Regions from separate parts of the Methylobacterium sp. 88A genome, predicted to be linked through region 2. Evidence: predicted binding sites of a transcription regulator. Region 2 holds the regulator's gene; the other holds the start of a gene.
The links. The regulator LexA, encoded in region 2, represses DNA repair genes until DNA is damaged. The targets are predictions, from matches to a motif close to TGTTCNNNNTGTGTTCNG.
Positions count from the first base shown of each region.

Region 1: a site for LexA is predicted at 5,739-5,756, ahead of A3OM_RS0119020 (UvrD-helicase domain-containing protein). Genes of this name have one in related genera too.

Region 1 covers NZ_AQVT01000001.1:3,972,675-3,982,363, reverse strand. Annotated here, with positions in the region: gene A3OM_RS0119040 (S9 family peptidase) at 1-774, shown strand, start outside; gene A3OM_RS0119035 (DUF4163 domain-containing protein) at 852-1,556, shown strand; gene A3OM_RS24345 (AsmA family protein) at 1,586-5,242, opposite strand; gene A3OM_RS0119025 (hypothetical protein) at 5,373-5,624, opposite strand; gene A3OM_RS0119020 (UvrD-helicase domain-containing protein) at 5,767-8,172, shown strand; gene A3OM_RS0119015 (PhoH family protein) at 8,610-9,326, shown strand; gene A3OM_RS0119010 (hypothetical protein) at 9,458-9,689, shown strand, end outside.
Region 2 covers NZ_AQVT01000001.1:3,320,287-3,329,975, forward strand. Annotated here, with positions in the region: gene frc (formyl-CoA transferase) at 1-1,052, opposite strand, end outside; gene oxc (oxalyl-CoA decarboxylase) at 1,144-2,883, opposite strand; gene A3OM_RS0115940 (GntR family transcriptional regulator) at 3,543-4,235, shown strand; gene lexA (transcriptional repressor LexA) at 4,652-5,389, shown strand; gene A3OM_RS0115950 (ComEC/Rec2 family competence protein) at 5,383-7,644, opposite strand; gene gltX (glutamate--tRNA ligase) at 7,823-9,250, shown strand; gene gltA (citrate synthase) at 9,480-9,689, shown strand, end outside.

The DNA of each region.
Region 1 (9,689 bases), 650 kb from region 2:
TCGCTCCTCCACCGCCGCGACCTCGTCCTCGACGGCTCGGCTCCGCTGCTGCTCTATGGCTACGGGTCCTACGGCACGATGATGCCGGCCGCGTTCCGCACCAACCTGCTGTCGCTGGTGGATCGCGGCTTCGTCTACGCCATCGCCCATGTCCGCGGCGGCACCGAGAAGGGCTGGCACTGGTACATGGACGGCAAGCGGGGCAAGAAGCCCAACACCTTCACCGATTTCGTCGCCTGCGGCCGTGCCCTGGCGGAGGCCGGATACACCACGCCCGGCCGCATCGTCGCCCATGGCGGGTCGGCCGGCGGGATGCTCATGGGGGCGGTGGCCAACCTTGCGCCGGAGCTCTTCGCGGGGATCGTCGCCGACGTGCCCTTCGTCGACGTGCTCAACACCATGCTCGACGGCGACCTGCCCCTGACGCCGCCGGAATGGCCGGAATGGGGAAATCCGGGCGCGAGTGAAGAGGATTTCGAGACCATTCTGTCATACTCGCCCTACGACAACGTCTCGGCCCAGAACTACCCGGCGATCCTCGCGCTCGGCGGCCTCACCGACCCGCGCGTGACCTATTGGGAGCCGGCGAAATGGGTGGCGCGGCTGCGCGCCACGATGACCGGCGGCGGCCCCGTCCTGATGCGGATCAACATGGAAGCCGGCCATGGCGGGGCGGCGGGACGATTCGACCGGCTGGAGGAGGTGGCCTTGATCTATGCCTTCGCCCTGCGGGCAGTGGGCCGGGCCGGAGCCGGCGAGGGGCCGCAATCGTGACGGCCTTCGCCCGCACCGCAACCGCCGCCGCGTGTCTGCTGGCGACCTTAGGCCCGGGCGCGGCGGCGGACAGGGCGGTGTCCCTCGAGGTCCCCCCCGATCTCGCCAAGGATCTGCCGGCGATGCCGCGGATCGCCAACCCCGTCGACGACGCGGAACGGCGGATCAACGCCGCCGTGCAGCGCCTCGACGGAGCGGTGCGGAAAGCCGCCGCCGAGTGTCTGGCGGAGGGAGGCAAACATGCCGATTACGGCCGGCACATCGAGGTGACCATGCGGGGTCCCCGCTTCCTCAGCTACACGATGACGGACAGCGCCTTCTGCGGCGGCGCACATCCCAATACCGGCACCTCGGCGATCGTCTACGACCTCGTCTCCGGTGCTCCCGTCGATTGGACCGCGCTGCTTCCGCCCGCCCTCACCGGCAAGGTGGCGCTCCAGACCGAGATGGATGGAAGCAGGATGGTGTCCCTGTCCTCCAAGCGGCTCTTCGACCTCTACCTCAAGGCTTATCGCCCCAGGACCGGCCAGGCGAAGGCGGATGCCGATGACGACGAGTGCCGCGAGGCGGTCGCCATGCCGAATGGCGACGGGCCTCCGGCCATGACCGTCTGGCCCGATGCGAAGGCGGGCGGCCTCGCGGTGCAGTTCGACCTCGCCCACGTGGTCCAGGCCTGCGCCGACGTGGTGGTCGTTCCGGTGGCGACCCTGACGGCCGAGGGTGCCAATCCGGTGCTCACCGATGCGATCACCGCCGCCCGGGCCGCGCGGCCGGCTCCCTGATCGTCTTGACGCCTCGAAGCCGGTCGTCATCAGGGCTGCGGCGCGGTCGGATCGACGGCCCGGCCTGGAACCTCCAGCACCGGCAGCCCGTCGGCGGCACGGCGCGCGGCATCCTCCAGGCTCGGTGCCAGGGCGCGGATGCGCGCCTGACGAGCGGCTTCCTCGGCGGCCGCCTTCTCCGCTGCCGCTTTCTCGGCCGCGGCTTTCTCCGCCGCGGCCTTGTCGGCCGCCGCCTTGATGGCCGCGGCGCGGGCCCTGTCCATCTCGATCCGTGCGCGACGCCGCTGGCGCTCGATCTGATCCGCCTCGAACAGCTCGATCTTGTCGAGCTCTCGCTGGAGGACCACGGCGGCGAGGCCGTTGGTCAGCGGGCCGGCATCGACGCTGCGCTCGGGTTTGCTGAGCAGGCCGGAATAGGCGAGCTGCACTGCCGGAACCCCGCCCGTCCAGCCCTTCGGCGATCCGCCTCCCGTCAATGTCCCGCGCGCATCGAACCGCCCGGTATTCAGGTCGATGGCGAGGGTGCCGGCCCAGCGCGGTCCACCGAGATCAAAGGCGAGGGGGGCCGCGCGGAGCGACCCGCCGGAGAGGGTCGCGGGCGCCTTCACGGTCCCCTTCACCGCCATCGGCGCGGCGGCGAGTTCCTCGGTAACGAGGGCCTGGAGCCGTCCGTCCCGAAGCGGATCGTTCTCTGCGAGGGCTTTCACCAGGGCGCGCTCGATCCCGCCCGGATCGCCGCCGGGCAGCACGAGATCGGTCAGGGCGATATCGCCGCTGCCGCCGAGATTGTTCGCCATGTTCGCGACGCTCTGGCCCGAGGCACCGAAGCGCAGGGTCGCGCTGGCGCGGCCGGAGATCGGCCCCGGACCGACGAGATCGGCGATGGAAGCGTCGCTCAGGCTCCCTTCCCCGGTGAGCGCCGCCGCTCCGCCCTGCCGGGACAGCGTGACGGTCCCCATGAGACGGCCCCCGGCGAGGCGGCCGCTGAGGTCGCGGATCGAGAGGACGCCGTTGTCGAGACGGGCACCAAAGGCCGCGCCCTCTGCGGTGAAGCGTCGGCCGAGTTCGAGCGCGTCTACTCTCACGTCGAGGTCGATGGGCGGCCGGTCCGCCGGCGGGGTGCCGAACCGGGCACCGTCCCCGGCCTCTTGCTTCTTCCCGTCCGGGGGAATCACCAGGGCCGCGGCGAGCCAGGGCAACGACAGCCGCCCCAGCGCCACGCTGCCGAAGATGTCGCCCGCCGGCGACCGGTTGACGTTGGCGAGGATCGTGGCCCCGGCGATCCGCCCGGCCACATCCGCATGGGCATCCCGCCCCGCCCGCGACAACCCCACCAGCAAGTCCGCCGGTAGCGGCGAGGGCAGGGCGGAGGTGCTGCCGGCGAGGAGGAGGAAGGGCGCGATGTCGGGTGTCTTCACCTGGATCTCGCCAGCCTCCGGCGGGGCCTGCCCCGGACCGGGCACGACCGGATTCACCGTCGAGAGGGTGAGGTCGGCGATGGTGCCGGAGATGTCGAGGCCGAGGGGCGGGACCGCGCCATCGGCTCCGGCCTGTCCACGTGTCCCGGTGATGCGCAGGGCGGCGGGCTTGCGCAGGGCCACCATGTCCTCGCGTTCGAACCAGCGCCCGGCGAGCGGGGTGGTCAATCCAAGGGAGAGGCTGTCGATGCGGCCGCCCCGCGACAGCAGGTCGAGGTCGAGGCTGCCGCCCGCCGCGGTCCCGTCGGCGCTGGTGCGCAGGGTGTCGGCGTCCCCGGCCTCGCGCTCCAGGGTCACGGCGAGGTCGAGGGCACCGGCCCGGAGGAAGCCGGGGATCATCCGGGCCTCGGCGATCCAGGTCCTGTCGAGGAGGGCGATGAGGGGGGCGGCCACCGGCGCCCACATCCGGCCGGCGATGCGGCCGGACCCGTCAGGGGCGATGCGGCCGGAGAGCTTAGCGTTGGCGCCGGCCACATCCGTGACGTCGAGGCTGCCGACATTGAGGCTCGCCCCGTCCGATTGGATGCTCGCGGCGATGGTCCCATTGCCCGAACGCGCTCCGGCCGGCCCGTAGCGCACGTCCCGCGCTTGGATCGTCAGACCGATATCGTGGTCGTGGAGGCCGGACAGGGCACTGCCGAAGGAGGGCAGGGCCGCGATGTCGACGCCCTGCGCCGAGAGCTGCGCGTCGAAGCGGCCGCGCCCGCCCGCCTCCGCCTGGGTGTAGCGGGCGTTGCCGGTGATCCGCGCCTCGCCGAGGGAGAGCCGCAGGTTGCGTAGCGACAGCGACGGGCTCGCCGTCGAGAGGTCGGCGGATGCCTGGATCGGGCGCCCGTCCATCACCGCGACGGCCGGGCCGCCGAGGCCGAACTTGCGCAGGTACCGTCCGAACCCGTCCGATGCGGCAGCGTCGAGGGAAATGTTGCCCGTGAACCGGAGGGCAGGCTGCGTATCGAGCTCACCGGAGGCGGTGAGGGCCGCCTCGCCCGGTGCCGTCACCGAGAAGCGCCGGAGGGCGAGCCCCCCCGTCCGGTCGAACGTGCCGGAGAGTTGAAGCTTGGTCCAATCGTCGAGACCGAGGGCGACGCTCTCGATGCCGAGATCGAGATCGACCATCATCGGCAACTCGGAATTCGCGCGCGGCATCCCGCGCGCCAGGAGGGCCTGTCCTCCCGTGGAGATCAGGAAGGCGTCGAGGTCCAGGCGGCGCGTCTCCAGGGTCAGTGCCGCCCTCCAGGCCCGCAGGTCGATCCGCCCGGTGCCGGCGAGGCGCATGGCCTGACCGCCGGGATCGATCTCGGCCTTCACGTCGGAGAAGCGCACGATGGGGCCGCGGGCCTTGAACGTCCCGCCCAGCGAGAACGGCAGGTAGGCGCCCGCGACCTGGACCGGCGGCCCGACCACGACCCGTGCCGTGCCTTCCGCTTTCGGGATCATCGCCCGCGGGGCGTCCCCGGTCGCCTCCGGCTCGCCCGCCATCGGGTCGAGGCGGATGCGGGCATCGGCCTCGAAACGCGGATGGGTGTCGCCGCCGCCCGAAATCTTCACCGCGACGCTGCCGTCCTCCGCGGGCTCGCCGGTGGCGATGCGGAAGGCGACCGCGCCGCTCATCCCCTCGATCCGCCAGGGTCCGAGCAGCCGGGGCGCGGAGAGATGCACCGCCTCGGCCCGGACCTGATCGGTGCGGCCGCTCTGCGGCACGAGGGTGGTCAGCACGACCTGCCCGATCGTCAGGTCCTCGATGGCCAAGTCTTGGCCGGCGAGGGTCCGGTAGAGGTCGGCGGGCAGGCGGATCGCGTCGTCGTCGCTGATCGGAAGCTTGATCTCAGCCCGGCCGATCCGCGTCTCGGTGAAGCGGATGTCTCCCGTGAGCAGCGGCGTGAGGCCGATCTCGGCCGCGACGGACTGGAGGTCGAGGGCCGGCTTGTCGGCCTGTCCCCCGATGCGGAGGCGATCGACGCTCAATCGCGGCGAGGGCAGGAGCCTGATGCCGATCCGCCCTTCGGTCCGTGCCTCGAGGCCGAGGGATCGCCCGATCGCCCGGTCCACCAGCATGCGGTAGCTTTCCCAGGCCACGAGGGGCGGGACCGCGAGGGCCGCGACGAGGATCAGGATGACGGCGCCCGCCAGCGCGGTCAGGATGTCTCGCACCGTCTTGGTTTCCGCCTCGATCCGGCCCGGTCTCGGAGCCTGCCATGGGGCGGTCACGTGGTCTCAACCGGACGTCATGCCCGGTTCGTGCCCCCACCCCATGCGGCATAGCACACCGATCCCGGATGCGCGCCAGGGTCGAACCCCGCGGTCAACAGGTGCCGGGCGTCACCCTTGACCGGTCCGATCAGCGGCGCGGGGCGATGCCGGGGCCGATCGGCGCCGGACGGGTGATCTCGTTGCGCTGCATCTGCATGCGGATCTGGTTGTTCTCGAACTGCTGCTGGTGCCGGACGCCGCGAATCTCACTCTGTCTGGAAAGACGGTCGTTGGTCTCGTTAAGCGACCGGGTGCCGGGGGACTGGGCCATGGCCGGAGACAAGGCGAGGCCGCCCGCCAGGGCCGCGAGGCAGAGGACGGACAAGGAACTCGTGCGCATGGTGGAGCCTTCTGTGATGACGGCCGGGATATGGTCAGACGACGCCCGAAATGAAGCCGGAGTTCCGTATTCCGGCCGAGGGCGGGGCGGCCCCGTTGTCCCGACCCTCGACGCCGTTCGCGTTTTGGTCCAGGGAGGCAGCATGAAACAGCATCCCGACGCAGCGGCGGCGTCCGTGCCGGCGCCGGCCTCCGGCGTGGCGGCCGAGGCCGCGCAGAGCTCCATCGCCGCCCGCGCCATGGCCTCCCTCAGGCCGCAGGGCTCCCCCTATCTCGAAGGGCTGAACCCCGAGCAGCGCCGCGCCGTCGAGACGACGGAAGGGCCGGTCCTCGTCCTCGCGGGCGCGGGCACCGGCAAGACGCGGGTGCTCACCACGCGAATCGCCCATCTGGTCTCGACCGGTAAGGCGCGGCCTTTCGACATCCTGTCGGTGACCTTCACCAACAAGGCCGCCCGCGAGATGAAGCACCGCATCGGTTCCCTCATCGGCCCGGCCGGCGAGGGGATGCCCTGGCTCGGCACGTTCCATTCCATCGGCACCAAGATCCTGCGCCGGCACGCCGAGATGGTGGGGCTGAAATCCGACTTCACGATCCTGGGGATGGACGACCAGCTTCGCCTGATGAAGCAGGTCATCGTCGACCAGAACATCGACGAGAAGCGCTGGCCCGCCCGCGCCCTGTCCTCGGCCATCGACGGGTGGAAGAACCGCGGGCTCCTGCCCGAGCAGGTACCCCCCGGCGAAGCGAGCGCCTTTGCGTTCGGCAAGGGCGGCTCCCTCTACACCGCCTATCAGGCCCGGCTCCTGACCCTGAACGCCGCCGATTTCGGCGATCTCCTGCTGCTCTGCCTGAAGCTGTGGCGCGAGAACCCGGACGTGCTGGCCAATTACCAGCAGCGCTTCCGCTACATCCTTGTGGACGAGTACCAGGACACCAACGTCGCCCAGTATCTCTGGCTGCGACTGCTGGCGCAGGGCCACCGCAACGTCGCCTGCGTCGGCGACGACGACCAGTCGATCTATGGCTGGCGCGGGGCGGAAGTCGACAACATCCTGCGCTTCGAGCATGATTTCCCCGGCGCCGTGGTGGTCAGGCTGGAGCGCAACTACCGCTCCACCGGCCACATCCTCGCCGCCGCCTCGGGGCTCATCGCCAGGAACGAGGGCCGCCTCGGCAAGACCCTGCGCACCGAGGACGTGGCCGGCGAGAAGGTGACGGTATCGGGCGCCTGGGATTCGGAGGAAGAGGCGCGCCAGCTCGGCGAATCCATCGAGAGCCTGCAGGCCAGGCAGCATCCGCTCTCCGAGATCGCCGTGCTGGTGCGCATCTCGGCCCAGATGCGCGAGATCGAGGACCGGTTCGTCCAGCTCGGCCTGCCGTATCGCGTCATCGGCGGCCCGCGCTTCTACGAGCGCGCCGAGATCCGCGATGCCCTGGCCTATCTGCGCGTCACCATGAACCCGGCCGACGACCTCGCCTTCGAGCGAATCTTCAACACACCGAAGCGCGGCCTGGGCGATGCCACCCTGCAGATCCTGCACGGTTATTCCCGCTCGCAGCGCGTGCCGCTGCTCCAGGCGGCGCGCAGCCTGATCGAGACCGACGAGCTGAAGCCCCGCGCCCGCTCCGGCGTCCGCGCCCTGGTGGAGAGTTTTTCGCGGTGGGCGCGGATGGTCGGCACCCAGCCCCATTCCGAGGTGGCCCAGACCGTTCTGGAGGAATCCGGCTACACCGAGATGTGGCAGAAGGACAAATCCGCCGATGCCGCCGGGCGTCTCGAAAACCTCAAGGAGTTCGTGCGCTCCATGGAGGAATTCCCCGACATGGCGGCCTTCCTCGAACACGTCTCCCTGGTGATGGAGGCGAGCGAGCAGGAGGGGGCGGACCGGGTCTCGCTGATGACGCTGCATGCCGCCAAGGGGCTCGAATTCGACACGGTGTTCCTGCCCGGCTGGGAGGACGGCCTGTTCCCGAACCAGAGGGCGCTCGACGAGAGCGGCCGGGCCGGGCTCGAGGAGGAGCGCCGCCTCGCCCATGTGGGCCTGACCCGCGCGCGCAAGCGCGCCAAGCTGTCCTTTGCCGTCAACCGGCGCATCCACGGCCTGTGGTCCTCCACGGTGCCGAGCCGCTTCATCGACGAGTTGCCCGCCGACGCCGTCGACGTGGTCGACGCCCCCGCGCATTTCTCCGCCGGTGCCTCGCGCTTCGACCGGAACCCGGCGCCGTTCGGCTCGTCCTACGGGACGCCGGGCTGGCAGCGGGCGCAGGCCAACACCGCGGGAAACCAGGGGTTCGGAGGCGGGGGTGGGCAAGGTTTCGGAAGATCGTCCTCGCCCGGCCGGAGCAACGGCGGACCGCGCCAGATCGAAGGCGAGCTCGTGGCGAAGTCGACGGGTGCGCCATCCGCGTTTTCGGATGGTATGCGAGTCTTCCACACCAAGTTCGGCCCCGGCAGCGTGGCGGCTGTCGACGGCAACAAGCTGACGGTTGACTTCGATAAGGCCGGCCGCAAGATGGTTCTCGACAGTTTCATCCAGCCAGGGTGAAGCACCCCGCCGGCCGCATGCGACACGTCGTGCGGACCCGGCCGGTTTCGCCCCTCGTGAAGGGCCGTGGTCGAGATGGATGCTTCGTCGTTCCACCATCTCACCTGTCGAAAACTGAAACTCTCCCGCATCTGCGCGTTTCCGAAGCGAAACTTCGACACACGTCCAGGATTTCGTGCCGTCATGCCCCTGTCGCCACCGGAGCGGCATGGTGTGTGCGTGGGTGATTCGTGGCTTGCCGCACCGGGAGCCCGTCACTCATAGGCCAAGTCGTCCACAGGTCGTGGGTCGACATCTGGAACTAAAAGACCTGCCGTCGAATTCTTTCGTTAACGATTGTCAGAGATAGTGTAACAAATATTATCGAGGGCAGGGCGCGTAGGCAGGTCGAAGATCAGTTGAACCCTAGTTGGCAAGTCCAGTTGGAGTGTTGATCGATGAAAAGACGGCGCACACGACTTGAGCTGGTAGAAGACCGCCCGGTGCGGCTGCACCGCACCCGGTTCGACGACGAGCGTAACTTAGGCCCTATCCAGCCTCTCACCGTCCGACAGGCCGAGTACCTGGATGCCCTCGCCGTCAGCAAGCAGGTCATCGTTCTCGGTCCGGCCGGCACCGGCAAGACCTACATCGCCGGAACCCGCGCCGCGGATCAGCTCCGCCAGCGCCGCATCGCCAAGGTCATCATCACCCGTCCCAACGTGCCATCGGGCCGCTCGCTGGGCTTCTTTCCCGGCAGCTTGGAGGAAAAGATCGCGCCCTGGGTCACGCCGCTGACCGAGACCATGAAGGAGCGCATGGGCGACGCCGCCTACGAGATCGCCATGAAGACCGGCGACATCGAGGTGGTCCCCTTCGAGGTGATGCGCGGACGCACCTTCAAGAACTGCCTCGTGATCCTCGATGAGGCGCAGAACACCACCACCGCCGAGATCAAGATGTTCCTGACCCGCATCGGCGACGATTGCCAGGTCATCATCAACGGCGACGTGTCCCAGACCGACCTGCGCGAGACGTCGGGCCTCAGGACCGTGATCCATCTCGTGAAGAGCCGCATGATGCAGGTTCCCATCGTCGAATTCACCCTCGACGACATCGTCCGCTCGGGCATCTGCGCCGAATGGGTTCGGGCTTTCGAGGAAACGAAACTCTGACTTGAGTGTTATCAGCGGCGGGTCGAACCGGCCCCGCCGCACGTCTCGGCGTGCGGCAATCGTCTCTCCGGCGCGAGCGGGGGAGATCAATCCGAGCGCCGCGCTCGGGTGAAAGAGAACGGAAACGCCCGATGAAAAAATTGATCTTCGCGCTTGCCATGGTCGGAAGCCTCGGTGCTGGCGCCCTCGCGACAAGCGCTTCGGCCGCTCCCGGCGCCCCGATGGGCGTGACGTCCTCCGAGACCGTCACCCCCGTGCGCATGCACCGTGGGGAGCACCGGATGCATCGCCGCATGCACCGTCGTCACCACATGCGCATGCACCGCAACCACATGCGTCACCGGATGATGCATCACCGTCGCA
Region 2 (9,689 bases):
GATTTTCGCAGCGACTCGTCCTCCGCGATCTCCTTCATCGAAAGGATCGGGCCGCAGGGGACGTGAAGCGCGTTAAGCGTTTCCATCGCCTCGAACTTGGTCTTCGACATCGTCCAGGCTTCGACCCGCGTGAAGATTTCGTTCAGATGCGGCAGGCGCGCTTTCGGCGTCGCGTAATCGGGATGGGTCTTCCAGGTCGGCTCGCCGATGACGTCGCAGATCGGCTCCCAGACCGCGCCTTGTGCGATGAAGTAGATGTAGGCGTTGGGATCGGTCTCCCATCCCTTGCACTTCAGGATACGACCCGGCTGCCCGCCACCGGAATCGTTGCCCGCGCGCGGCACGGAATCGCCGAAACCGATCCCCTCCCCGTACTGGCTGTATTCCTCGAGCGGACCGCGCTCCAGTCGCTGCTGGTCGCGCAGCTTGACCCGGCAGAGGTTGAGGACGCCATCCTGCATGGCGCAATCGACCCTCTGACCAAGGCCCGAATGGGTCCGCTGATAGAGCGCCGTGACGATGCCGAGGGCTAGATGAAGGCCGGTGCCGGAATCTCCGATCTGAGCGCCGGATACCATCGGGATATCGGTGCGGAACCCGGTGGTGGAGGCGGCACCTCCCACGCATTGGGCTACGTTCTCGTAGACCTTGCAATTCTCGTAAGCTCCCGGTCCGAACCCCTTGACCGAGGCGAGGATCATGCGGGGGTTGGCTTGGTGGATCGCCTCCCAGGTCAGGCCCATCCGGGCGAGAGCGCCGGGCGCGAAGTTCTCCACGAGAACGTCGCACTCCTTCACCAGACGCCACATCACCTCGATCCCCTTCGGGTTCTTGGTGTCGAGGGTGATCGACCGCTTGTTGTGGTTCAGCATCGTGAAATAGAGGCTGTCCACATCGGGAATATCCTGAAGCTGCTGGCGTGTCGCGTCGCCAACGCCCGGACGCTCGACCTTGATCACGTCCGCGCCGAACCAGGCCAGGAGCTGGGTACAGGTCGGGCCGGATTGGACATGGGTGAAGTCGAGGATCTTCACGCCTTCGAGGGCATTCATAGGACTCTTCCGCGTTGAAGGGCGTTCGGCGGATATGGGCACCGACCGCCCCAGCGTCGCTGACGCGGGAGCGGCCGGATGGACCGATGGCCTACTTCTTCTTTTTCACTGCGCTCTGCGGGTTGAGGCTGCCGATATTGCCGCTCTCGGTGCCGGCTTCGGGGTCGATCACCGCGTTGATGAGGGTCGGGCGGCCCGAGTCCATCGCGGCGTTGACGGCCTGGGAGAGCTCGTCCGGCGTGGTCGCGTTGACGCCGTCGCCGCCGAAGGCTTCCATCATCTTGTCGTAACGGGAATCCCGGACGAAGACGGTCGTGCCGGGGTCGCGGCCGGTCGGGTCCGTATCGGTGCCGCGATAGATGCCGTTGTTGTTGAACACGACGATGCAGACCGGCAGGTTGTAACGGCAGATGGTCTCCACCTCCATGCCGGAGAAGCCGAAGGCGCTGTCGCCCTCGACGGCGAGGACGGGCTTGCCCGTTTCCACGGCGGCGGCGATGGCGAAGCCCATGCCGATCCCCATGATGCCCCAGGTGCCGACATCGAGACGCTTGCGCGGCTGGTACATGTCGATGATGCCACGCGCCAGATCGAGGGTATTGGCGCCCTCGTTGACGAGGATTGCGTCGGGCCGCTCGGCGATGATGGTCTTCAGTGCGCCGAGCGCGCCGTGGAAGTCCATCGGCGTCGAGTTCTTGCGCAGCTTCGACGCCATCTTGGCGAGGTTCTCCTCCTTCTTGGCGGAGATGGCATCGGTCCAGGATGTCGGCGGGGCCTGCCAGTCACCCTTCATGCCGTCGAGGAGCGCTGAGACGCAGGAGCCGATATCACCGACGATGGGGGCCACGATCTCGACATTGGAGTCCATCTCTTTCGGCTCGATGTCGATCTGGATGAACTTCTTGGAGCCGGGGGCGCCCCAGGTCTTGCCCTTGCCGTGGGAGAGCAGCCAGTTGAGACGCGCGCCCACCAGCAGGACGACGTCGGCCTCCTTGAGGACGAGCGAACGGGCGGCACCCGCCGATTGTGGATGGGTGTCGGGCAGGAGGCCCTTGGCCATGCTCATGGGCACGTAGGGGATGCCACTGGTTTCCACGAGAGCCCGGACCTCGTCATCGGCCTGCGCATAAGCTGCCCCCTTGCCGAGAACGATGAGGGGGCGTTTGGCGCTCTTCAGGACATCGAGTGCGCGCTTGATCGCCGAGGGGGCCGGCAGCTGGGCCGGGGCCGCATCGATGACCTTGACCAGGGATTTGGCGCCGGCCTCGGCCTCCATCACCTGGCTGAACAGTTTGGCGGGCAGATCGAGATAGACACCGCCGGGTCGGCCGGACACAGCCGCACGGATGGCACGGGCGACGGCGATGCCGATATCGGCGGCATGAAGCACGCGGAAGGCGGCTTTGCAGAGGGGCTTGGCGATGGCGAGCTGGTCCATTTCTTCGTAATCGCCCTGCTGCAGGTCGACGATCTCGCGCTCGGACGAGCCGGAGATGAGGATCATCGGGAAGCAATTGGTGGTGGCGTTGGCGAGCGCCGTCAGACCGTTGAGGAAGCCGGGGGCCGAAACCGTGAGGCAGATGCCGGGCTTCTTCGTGAGGAAGCCCGCGATGGCGGCCGCATTGCCGGCATGCTGCTCATGGCGGAAGGAGATGACACGCATGCCCGCAGCCTGGGCAAGACGACCGAGATCGGTGATCGGAATACCGGGAACACCGTAGATCGTATGAATATCGTTGAGCTTCAACGCATCGATGACGAGATGAAAGCCATCGGTGAGCTCAGGCTCCGCCGAAACGTCGACAGCGATTCTCTGGGCCAAAGCGGACATCGTGTTCTCTCCCTGGTTCTTTGCTGTTTTGTTATGATTTGCGACCCGCTGGGCAGACGAGCCGATGAGGTGACGTCCCCATCGTGGGGCGGCGGGGGCGTCCACGGCCGCACGTCTCGGCGAAACCGTATTTTTCTTAAGTCAGACCGAAAAAATTATGACCTCCTCAAGCAGAAAGCTCATGCTTATCTTGAAGACCGTCCGTAAACCTCCCGACCGAAGGGCTAAGGAACGTAATGCGTTATAATGCGTGTCCCTACGTCGACAGCGTGCTGGGATGCCACCGCCAATCCGCCGAAGCCTCATCACGACCTCGCTCAGGCCGCCTTACAGTCGGATCACCCTCCGCATCTCTCGACAATTGGTGGCATACCAAATACCAACTGTCAAACCATTTTGCATGATCTTGCCGGTTTGGTCGGGCTTCAGCGATTGCGCGGCACTCAAACGAACGAGACGATGGCGAGTGCGGCATCGCCGCGGCTCCAACGACCGAATGCATGTCCTCCGGATTGCTAGGACAAGAGATGCCACTATTCTTGTGTTGAAGGATTTCTTTGCCCCGAAGCGTTCCTTGTATTTCGAACGCGGGTTTGGCATGCTTCACACCAAGTGTGCTCGACCCTGTGTGCGAGTTGAAATCATTCTAGGTGTCGAAAATGGTCAAGACGGATACGTTTCAAGTAAAGCCGATCGTTGCGACTTCGAGCTTGCGTGCATTGGCCTACGACGCGCTCAAGGAAGCAATCACGAATATGAACATCTATAATCAGCGCGAGGAGGTGAGGCTCGACGAGAGGAAGCTGTCTCTCAACCTGGGAGTGAGCCGCACCCCGGTGCGCGAAGCGCTGACGGTACTCGAGCAGGAAGGTTTCGTACGGTTCGAGGCCCGGCGCGGCGTCTTCGTGATCAAGAAGTCGAAGAAGGAGATCGTCAGCATGATCCAGGCCTGGTCGGCCCTGGAGAGCATGGCCGCTCGCCTCGCCTGCGAGCGAGCCACAGACGAGCAGTTGCACTGCCTGCGCGAGCATTTCCCGGAATTCTACGAGGGTCGTCCGTCGGATCATCTCGACGAGTATTCGGAAGCCAATATCCGCTTCCACCAGAAGATCATTTCGCTGGGCCAGTGCGACGTCATCAAGGACATCACCAGCAATCTGCTCATGCACGTTCGCGGCATCCGCAACACGGCCATGCGCCAGGGCGACCGTGCCGCCAACTCGATCAAGGAACACGTGGCGATCATCAAGGCGCTGGAGGCGCGCGACGCGGAACTTGCCGAACGCCTGGTGCGCGAGCACGGCCTCGGCCTGGCCAGCCATGTCGAGAAGTACGGCGACTATCTCGACTGAACGGCATCGTCGCCGGTTTCTGGTCGCTGCGACCGCCAATGTCGGCGAACGAGACGGGACATCCGGCTTCGGTCGGATCGAAGCGCCTGTATTGGCTCGCCGATCCGTCACAGTGATCGAAACGAATCCCCGATTCTGCGGCGAAGCCAGCGACCGGTGGCACCGTCGCTATTGAACGACCACGCCGAGGCGATCAGCTCGCGGGGTGGGATGTCGTCGGGATGGAGCCGACTTGCGAGGCGCGAACCGCCAGCCGGGCTCCGGCGCCGGGATGCCAGCGAATGTCCGCCCAGGAACAAACTCTACCACCGCGTTAACGGAACCCTTGCAGAACACTTCCAGAACGTCTACCATGTTCGTGTTTTGTTTCAGCGGCGTTAGTCGCGGCCATTGGCTTCAGTGGAAGAGTGATCTGTATGTTGACGCGTAAGCAGCTGGATCTTCTCCAATTCATTCAGCAACGGATGCAGGAGAGTGGTGTCCCGCCCTCGTTCGACGAGATGAAGGACGCGCTCGATCTCAAGTCGAAATCGGGCATTCACCGGCTGATCACGGCCCTCGAAGAGCGTGGGTTCCTGCGGCGCCTGCCGAATAGGGCCAGGGCGATCGAGGTGATCCGGATGCCCGAAAGCCTGACCGGCGCCCCCGCGCCGAAGCCGGCTCCCGCCGGCGAAGTCCGCCGCTTTACGCCCAGCGTCGTCGAAGGCGGACGGTCCAAGGCGACGCCATCTATGCGTCCGCCTACGACCCAGGCTCAGGACGAGAGCGGACGGGCCATCACCATCCCGGTCATGGGTCGGATCGCGGCCGGTACACCGATCTCGGCGATCCAGAACCAAAGTCACTCGGTCACGTTGTCTCCCGACCTCCTGTCGGGGGGCGAGCATTATGCCCTCGAGGTGCGCGGCGATTCGATGATCGAAGCGGGTATTCTCGACGGCGATCTGGTGGTGATCAAGAAGCAGGACACCGCGAATACGGGGGACATCATCGTGGCCCTGATCGATGATGAGGAAGCCACTCTGAAACGCCTGCGTCGTCGCGGTTCCTCCATCGCCCTGGAGGCCGCCAACCCCGCCTATGAGACGAGGGTGCTGGGTCCCGACCGCGTACAGATCCAGGGTCGCCTGGTCAGCCTCGTCCGCCGCTACTGAGGCCGGTCCGAGGGCGTGTCCGGCAATGGGTCGCCTTCGTCGATCTCGGGATCCTGTAGTTTCGCGGTCTCGGCCGGTGTCGAGGGTACAGGCGAGGCATCGGCCATGACCCGCCGCCACGGAGGCCGGACGTTCGGCGCGCGTGCCGATGTCGCGACAGGACCATCCGGCCCGAAGCGAACGGCCGTCGCCCCTCGCTCCGCCAGGAACGCCCGATCGACGATGAGGCCGGCGCGGCATCCTTTGGGAGCGTCGCGGCGGGCTATGATGATGCTTGCCCTCTCACAATCCTCGGCAAAGGCCCGCTTGTCCTTGACAAGCGCCACGATGCGCCGCGTCTCCGTCCCTGCGGTGCAGCCGACCGCATCGCAACGGCCTTTCGTGGAGGCGGATACGGCACCGGCCTTCCGAGAATCGCCGTCCGCCTTGAGCCATTGTTCGAGGACGAAGGCGGGCGGGTTTCCGAGGATTGCCAGCCGGCCGTCAGGGTCGCGCAGGGCCGCGCCCCCACCCTCCCGGTCGATATAGAGGTCGTAGCGCGGTGGCGTGGCGGCGAGGGCGATGCCGAGGGCGGCCGGAGCGAGTCCGATCCAGCGCAGCCCCGACACGGGGAGTGTCAGCAGGAGCAGGGCGAGGGCCAGCAGGCAGAGGGCCGTGCTGCCATAGGCCGGCACGACGAGGGTGGCGTGGCCAAACCCGCTGATCCACCCGGAGATCGTGAGCATCCCCCGTACCGCGAGCCCCATCGCCCACCAGACCGGCTGATCGAGGGCAAAGGGGTAGGCGAGGATCCCGAGCACCGCCGCCGGCATCACCGCCAGAGATACGAGGGGCAAGGTCAGCGCGTTGCCGACGATGCCGAACGGCTGGACGGTCTGGAAATGATAGGTCGCGAACGGCGCCGTCGCGATCTGGGCGACCATGGTCGTCGCCAGGGTGCCGAGGACCGCGACGGCGAGGAACCGCCATGCGCGGGCCAAGAGGCTGGCGCCTTCGCGTGGCGGCATCCAGCGATTGAGCGTGCCCGCGCAGGCGATGAGGCCGGCCACCGCGCCGAAGGACATTTGGAAGCTCGGGCCGAGTAGCCCGTCGGGCTCGCGCGCGAGGGCGATCAGCGCGGCCAGGGCGAGGTTGCGCATGCTGAGCGCGGGACGATCTACGAGGATCGCGCCCAGCATCACGAGGGTCATGATGAGCGATCGCTCGGCGGCGATGTCCCAGCCCGAGAAGACGCAATAGGCGGTGACGCCGACCATGGCGAAACCGGCGGCGATCTTCTTGATCGGCCAGATGAGGGCGAGGCCCGGGACGAGGGCGAGGAGCGCGCGAACGAGCCAGAACACCACTCCGGCAGCGAGTACCATGTGGAGCCCGGAAATCGAGACCACGTGGTAGATCCCCGCCGCGCGCAGGACATCGTTGGTCTCGGCATTGATGAGGCCGCGCTTGCCCGTCACCAGGGCCGCGGCCACCGCGCCGGCCTGCCCGCCATTGGCATCGGTGATCCGGCGGGTCAGCGCGTTGCGCGCATCGTCCACGGCAGCGGCGAGCGAGACCTGCCAGGGCAAGGGTCTCGGCGGAGGCTTCACCTCGATCTTGCCCACGAGGGAGCCAACGGCGCCGATCCCGCGAAAGTAGGCATCGCGCGCGAAATCGTATCCGCCGGGCCGGGCCGCCTCGGGCGGGGGCAGGAGCCGCGCCGTCGCCGAGATGTAATCGCCGGGCTTCAGGGTGAGCGCCTTTTTGTAGGACACGCGAACCCGCGTCGGCCGGCGATCCGGCGTCAGGGTGCCGAAACTCTCCACGAGGACGATGAGCCGCGCACCGACCTCCCGCTCGTCGAGGGCTTCCACAAGGCCGGTGAGCGGCGCGATGGTCGTCCGGGCCAGGACGGGCGCCGCCACGATCCGCAGGCGCAACACAGCGGCCGAGAAGCCGAGGAAGGACGCGGCGAGTCCGAGAACCAGAGCGAGGGCGACGGGCCTTGAACCGAGGAACGGTACGGCGGCCGAGAGGGCGAGCGCCACGAGGAGCGGTGCCGCCAGCGATGGCTCGCCGTGGGTGGCGGTGAAACAGACGAGAATGCCGAGGCCGAATGCGACGGCGAGCCAGGGAAACAGGCGGCGCTGTTCGGATTCCTCCGCGAGCCCGCCGGCGAACCAGCGTTTTGCCGCCTCTACCATAGCCGACGGGGATCGCGGACGGGCCAGGCCCGCAAACGTCGCGCCCTTTGCTCGCGCGCTGGCCTGGGCCATCTGCCGCTGCGTCTCCCTCAGGGCTCACCCTTTTGGAGAGAGCCCGCACGAGCGGCACCGCCTCCGCCTCGCGACTCGGCGCCACGTTTTCTTAACGTCACCGCAAACGCATGCTACATGCGCCGATCCGGGCCGGTCGATCCGCCCTCCCACCTTCACGCACAAGTTTAGCCGCCCGATGTCGTCACCCGTCGTTACGCGTTTTGCCCCCTCCCCCACGGGGTACCTGCATATCGGGGGAGCGCGCACGGCGCTCTTCAACTGGCTCTATGCCCGCCATTTCGGCGGTCGCATGCTGCTGAGGATCGAGGATACCGACCGGGAGCGCTCCACCCAGGGCGCCATCGACGCGATCCTCGAAGGGTTGCGCTGGCTCGGCCTGGATTGGGACGGAGACGTCGTATACCAGTTCGCCCGCGCGGATCGGCACCGCCAGGTCGCGGAAAGCCTGCTCGCCTCGGGCAACGCCTATCACTGCTATGCGACGCCGGACGAGCTCACCGCCATGCGCGAGGCCGCGCGGGCCGAAGGCCGCCCCATGCGTTACGATGGCCGCTGGCGCGACCGCGATCAGACCGAGGCACCGGCCGGCGTGAAGCCGGTGATCCGCCTACGCGCTCCGTCCGACGGCGAAACGGTGGTGGAAGATCAGGTCCAGGGCCGCGTGACCTGGGCCAACAAGGATCTCGACGATCTCGTCCTGCTGCGCTCCGACGGTAACCCCACCTACATGCTCGCCGTCGTCGTCGACGATCACGACATGGGCGTGACCCACGTGATTCGCGGTGACGACCACCTCACCAACGCCGCCCGGCAGGGACAGATCTACGACGCGCTCGGCTGGTCCGCGCCGATCATGGCGCATATCCCGCTGATCCACGGGGCTGACGGCGCCAAACTATCGAAGCGTCACGGGGCACTCGGTGTCGACGCCTATCGCGACCTCGGCTACCTGCCCTCGGCCTTGCGCAACTACCTCGTCCGCCTGGGCTGGAGCCATGGCGATCAGGAGGTGTTCTCGACCGAGGAGATGATCGCCGCCTTCGAGCTGAAGTCGATCGGCCGCTCGGCTGCCCGATTCGATTTCGCGAAGCTCGAGAATCTCAACGGGCTCTACATTCGCGGGGCGGACGATGCCGTGCTGATCGATGCGATCGAGACGATCCTTCCGGTGCTCGCTCCCGATCGCGGATTGCCCACCGCCTTGTCGCCCGAGCTTCGTGCCAAGCTCGGCGCGGCGATGCCCGGTCTCAAGGAGCGCGCCAAGACCCTCGTGGACCTCCTCGACAGCGCCTATTACCTCACCGCGTCGCGTCCCCTCGGCCTCGACGACAAGGCGAAGGCCCTCTTGAGCGAGGAAGCTCGCCAGCGTCTCGCGGCGATCCTGCCGGCCCTCGCCGACCTGCCGGAATGGAACGCGGCCAGCACGGAGGGCGCGGTGCGCCGCTTTGCCGAGGAAAACGCGCTCAAGCTCGGCCTGATCGCCCAGCCATTGCGGGCCGCGCTCACGGGGCGCGCGACCTCTCCGCCGGTCTTCGACGTCATGGCCGTGCTCGGACGCGAGGAGTGTCTGGGGCGCCTCGGAGATCAGGCATCCTCGACCTGATCACAGACGCTCGACGGGTGACAGATCGGCCCGGTTTTCGCTTGCGCGGCCGAGTGGCGAGGGGGATCGGTTGTAGGCGGTGTGCCGATCCGCTAACCCGATAGGTGTGTGAGCACCTGCAGCAAAAGCCTGTTCGTGCGCGCCGGTCCTAAGTGGCGGATGTCGCCATTCGGGCCGGCGCTACCCTCTGCCAAGGTCTGCCTTCTGCCAAGAAAGGGTCCACGTCTCCATGAGCGCCACCAGCACGATCTCCGTGGGCGACAACCAAGTCGATCTTCCGATCAAGACCGGTACGATCGGACCCGACGTCATCGACATCGGCAAGCTCCACGCCAAGACCGGCATGTTCACCTTCGATCCCGGGTTCACCTCCACCGCGTCCTGCGAATCGAAGATCACCTATATCGACGGCGACGCCGGCGTCCTCCTGTATCGCGGC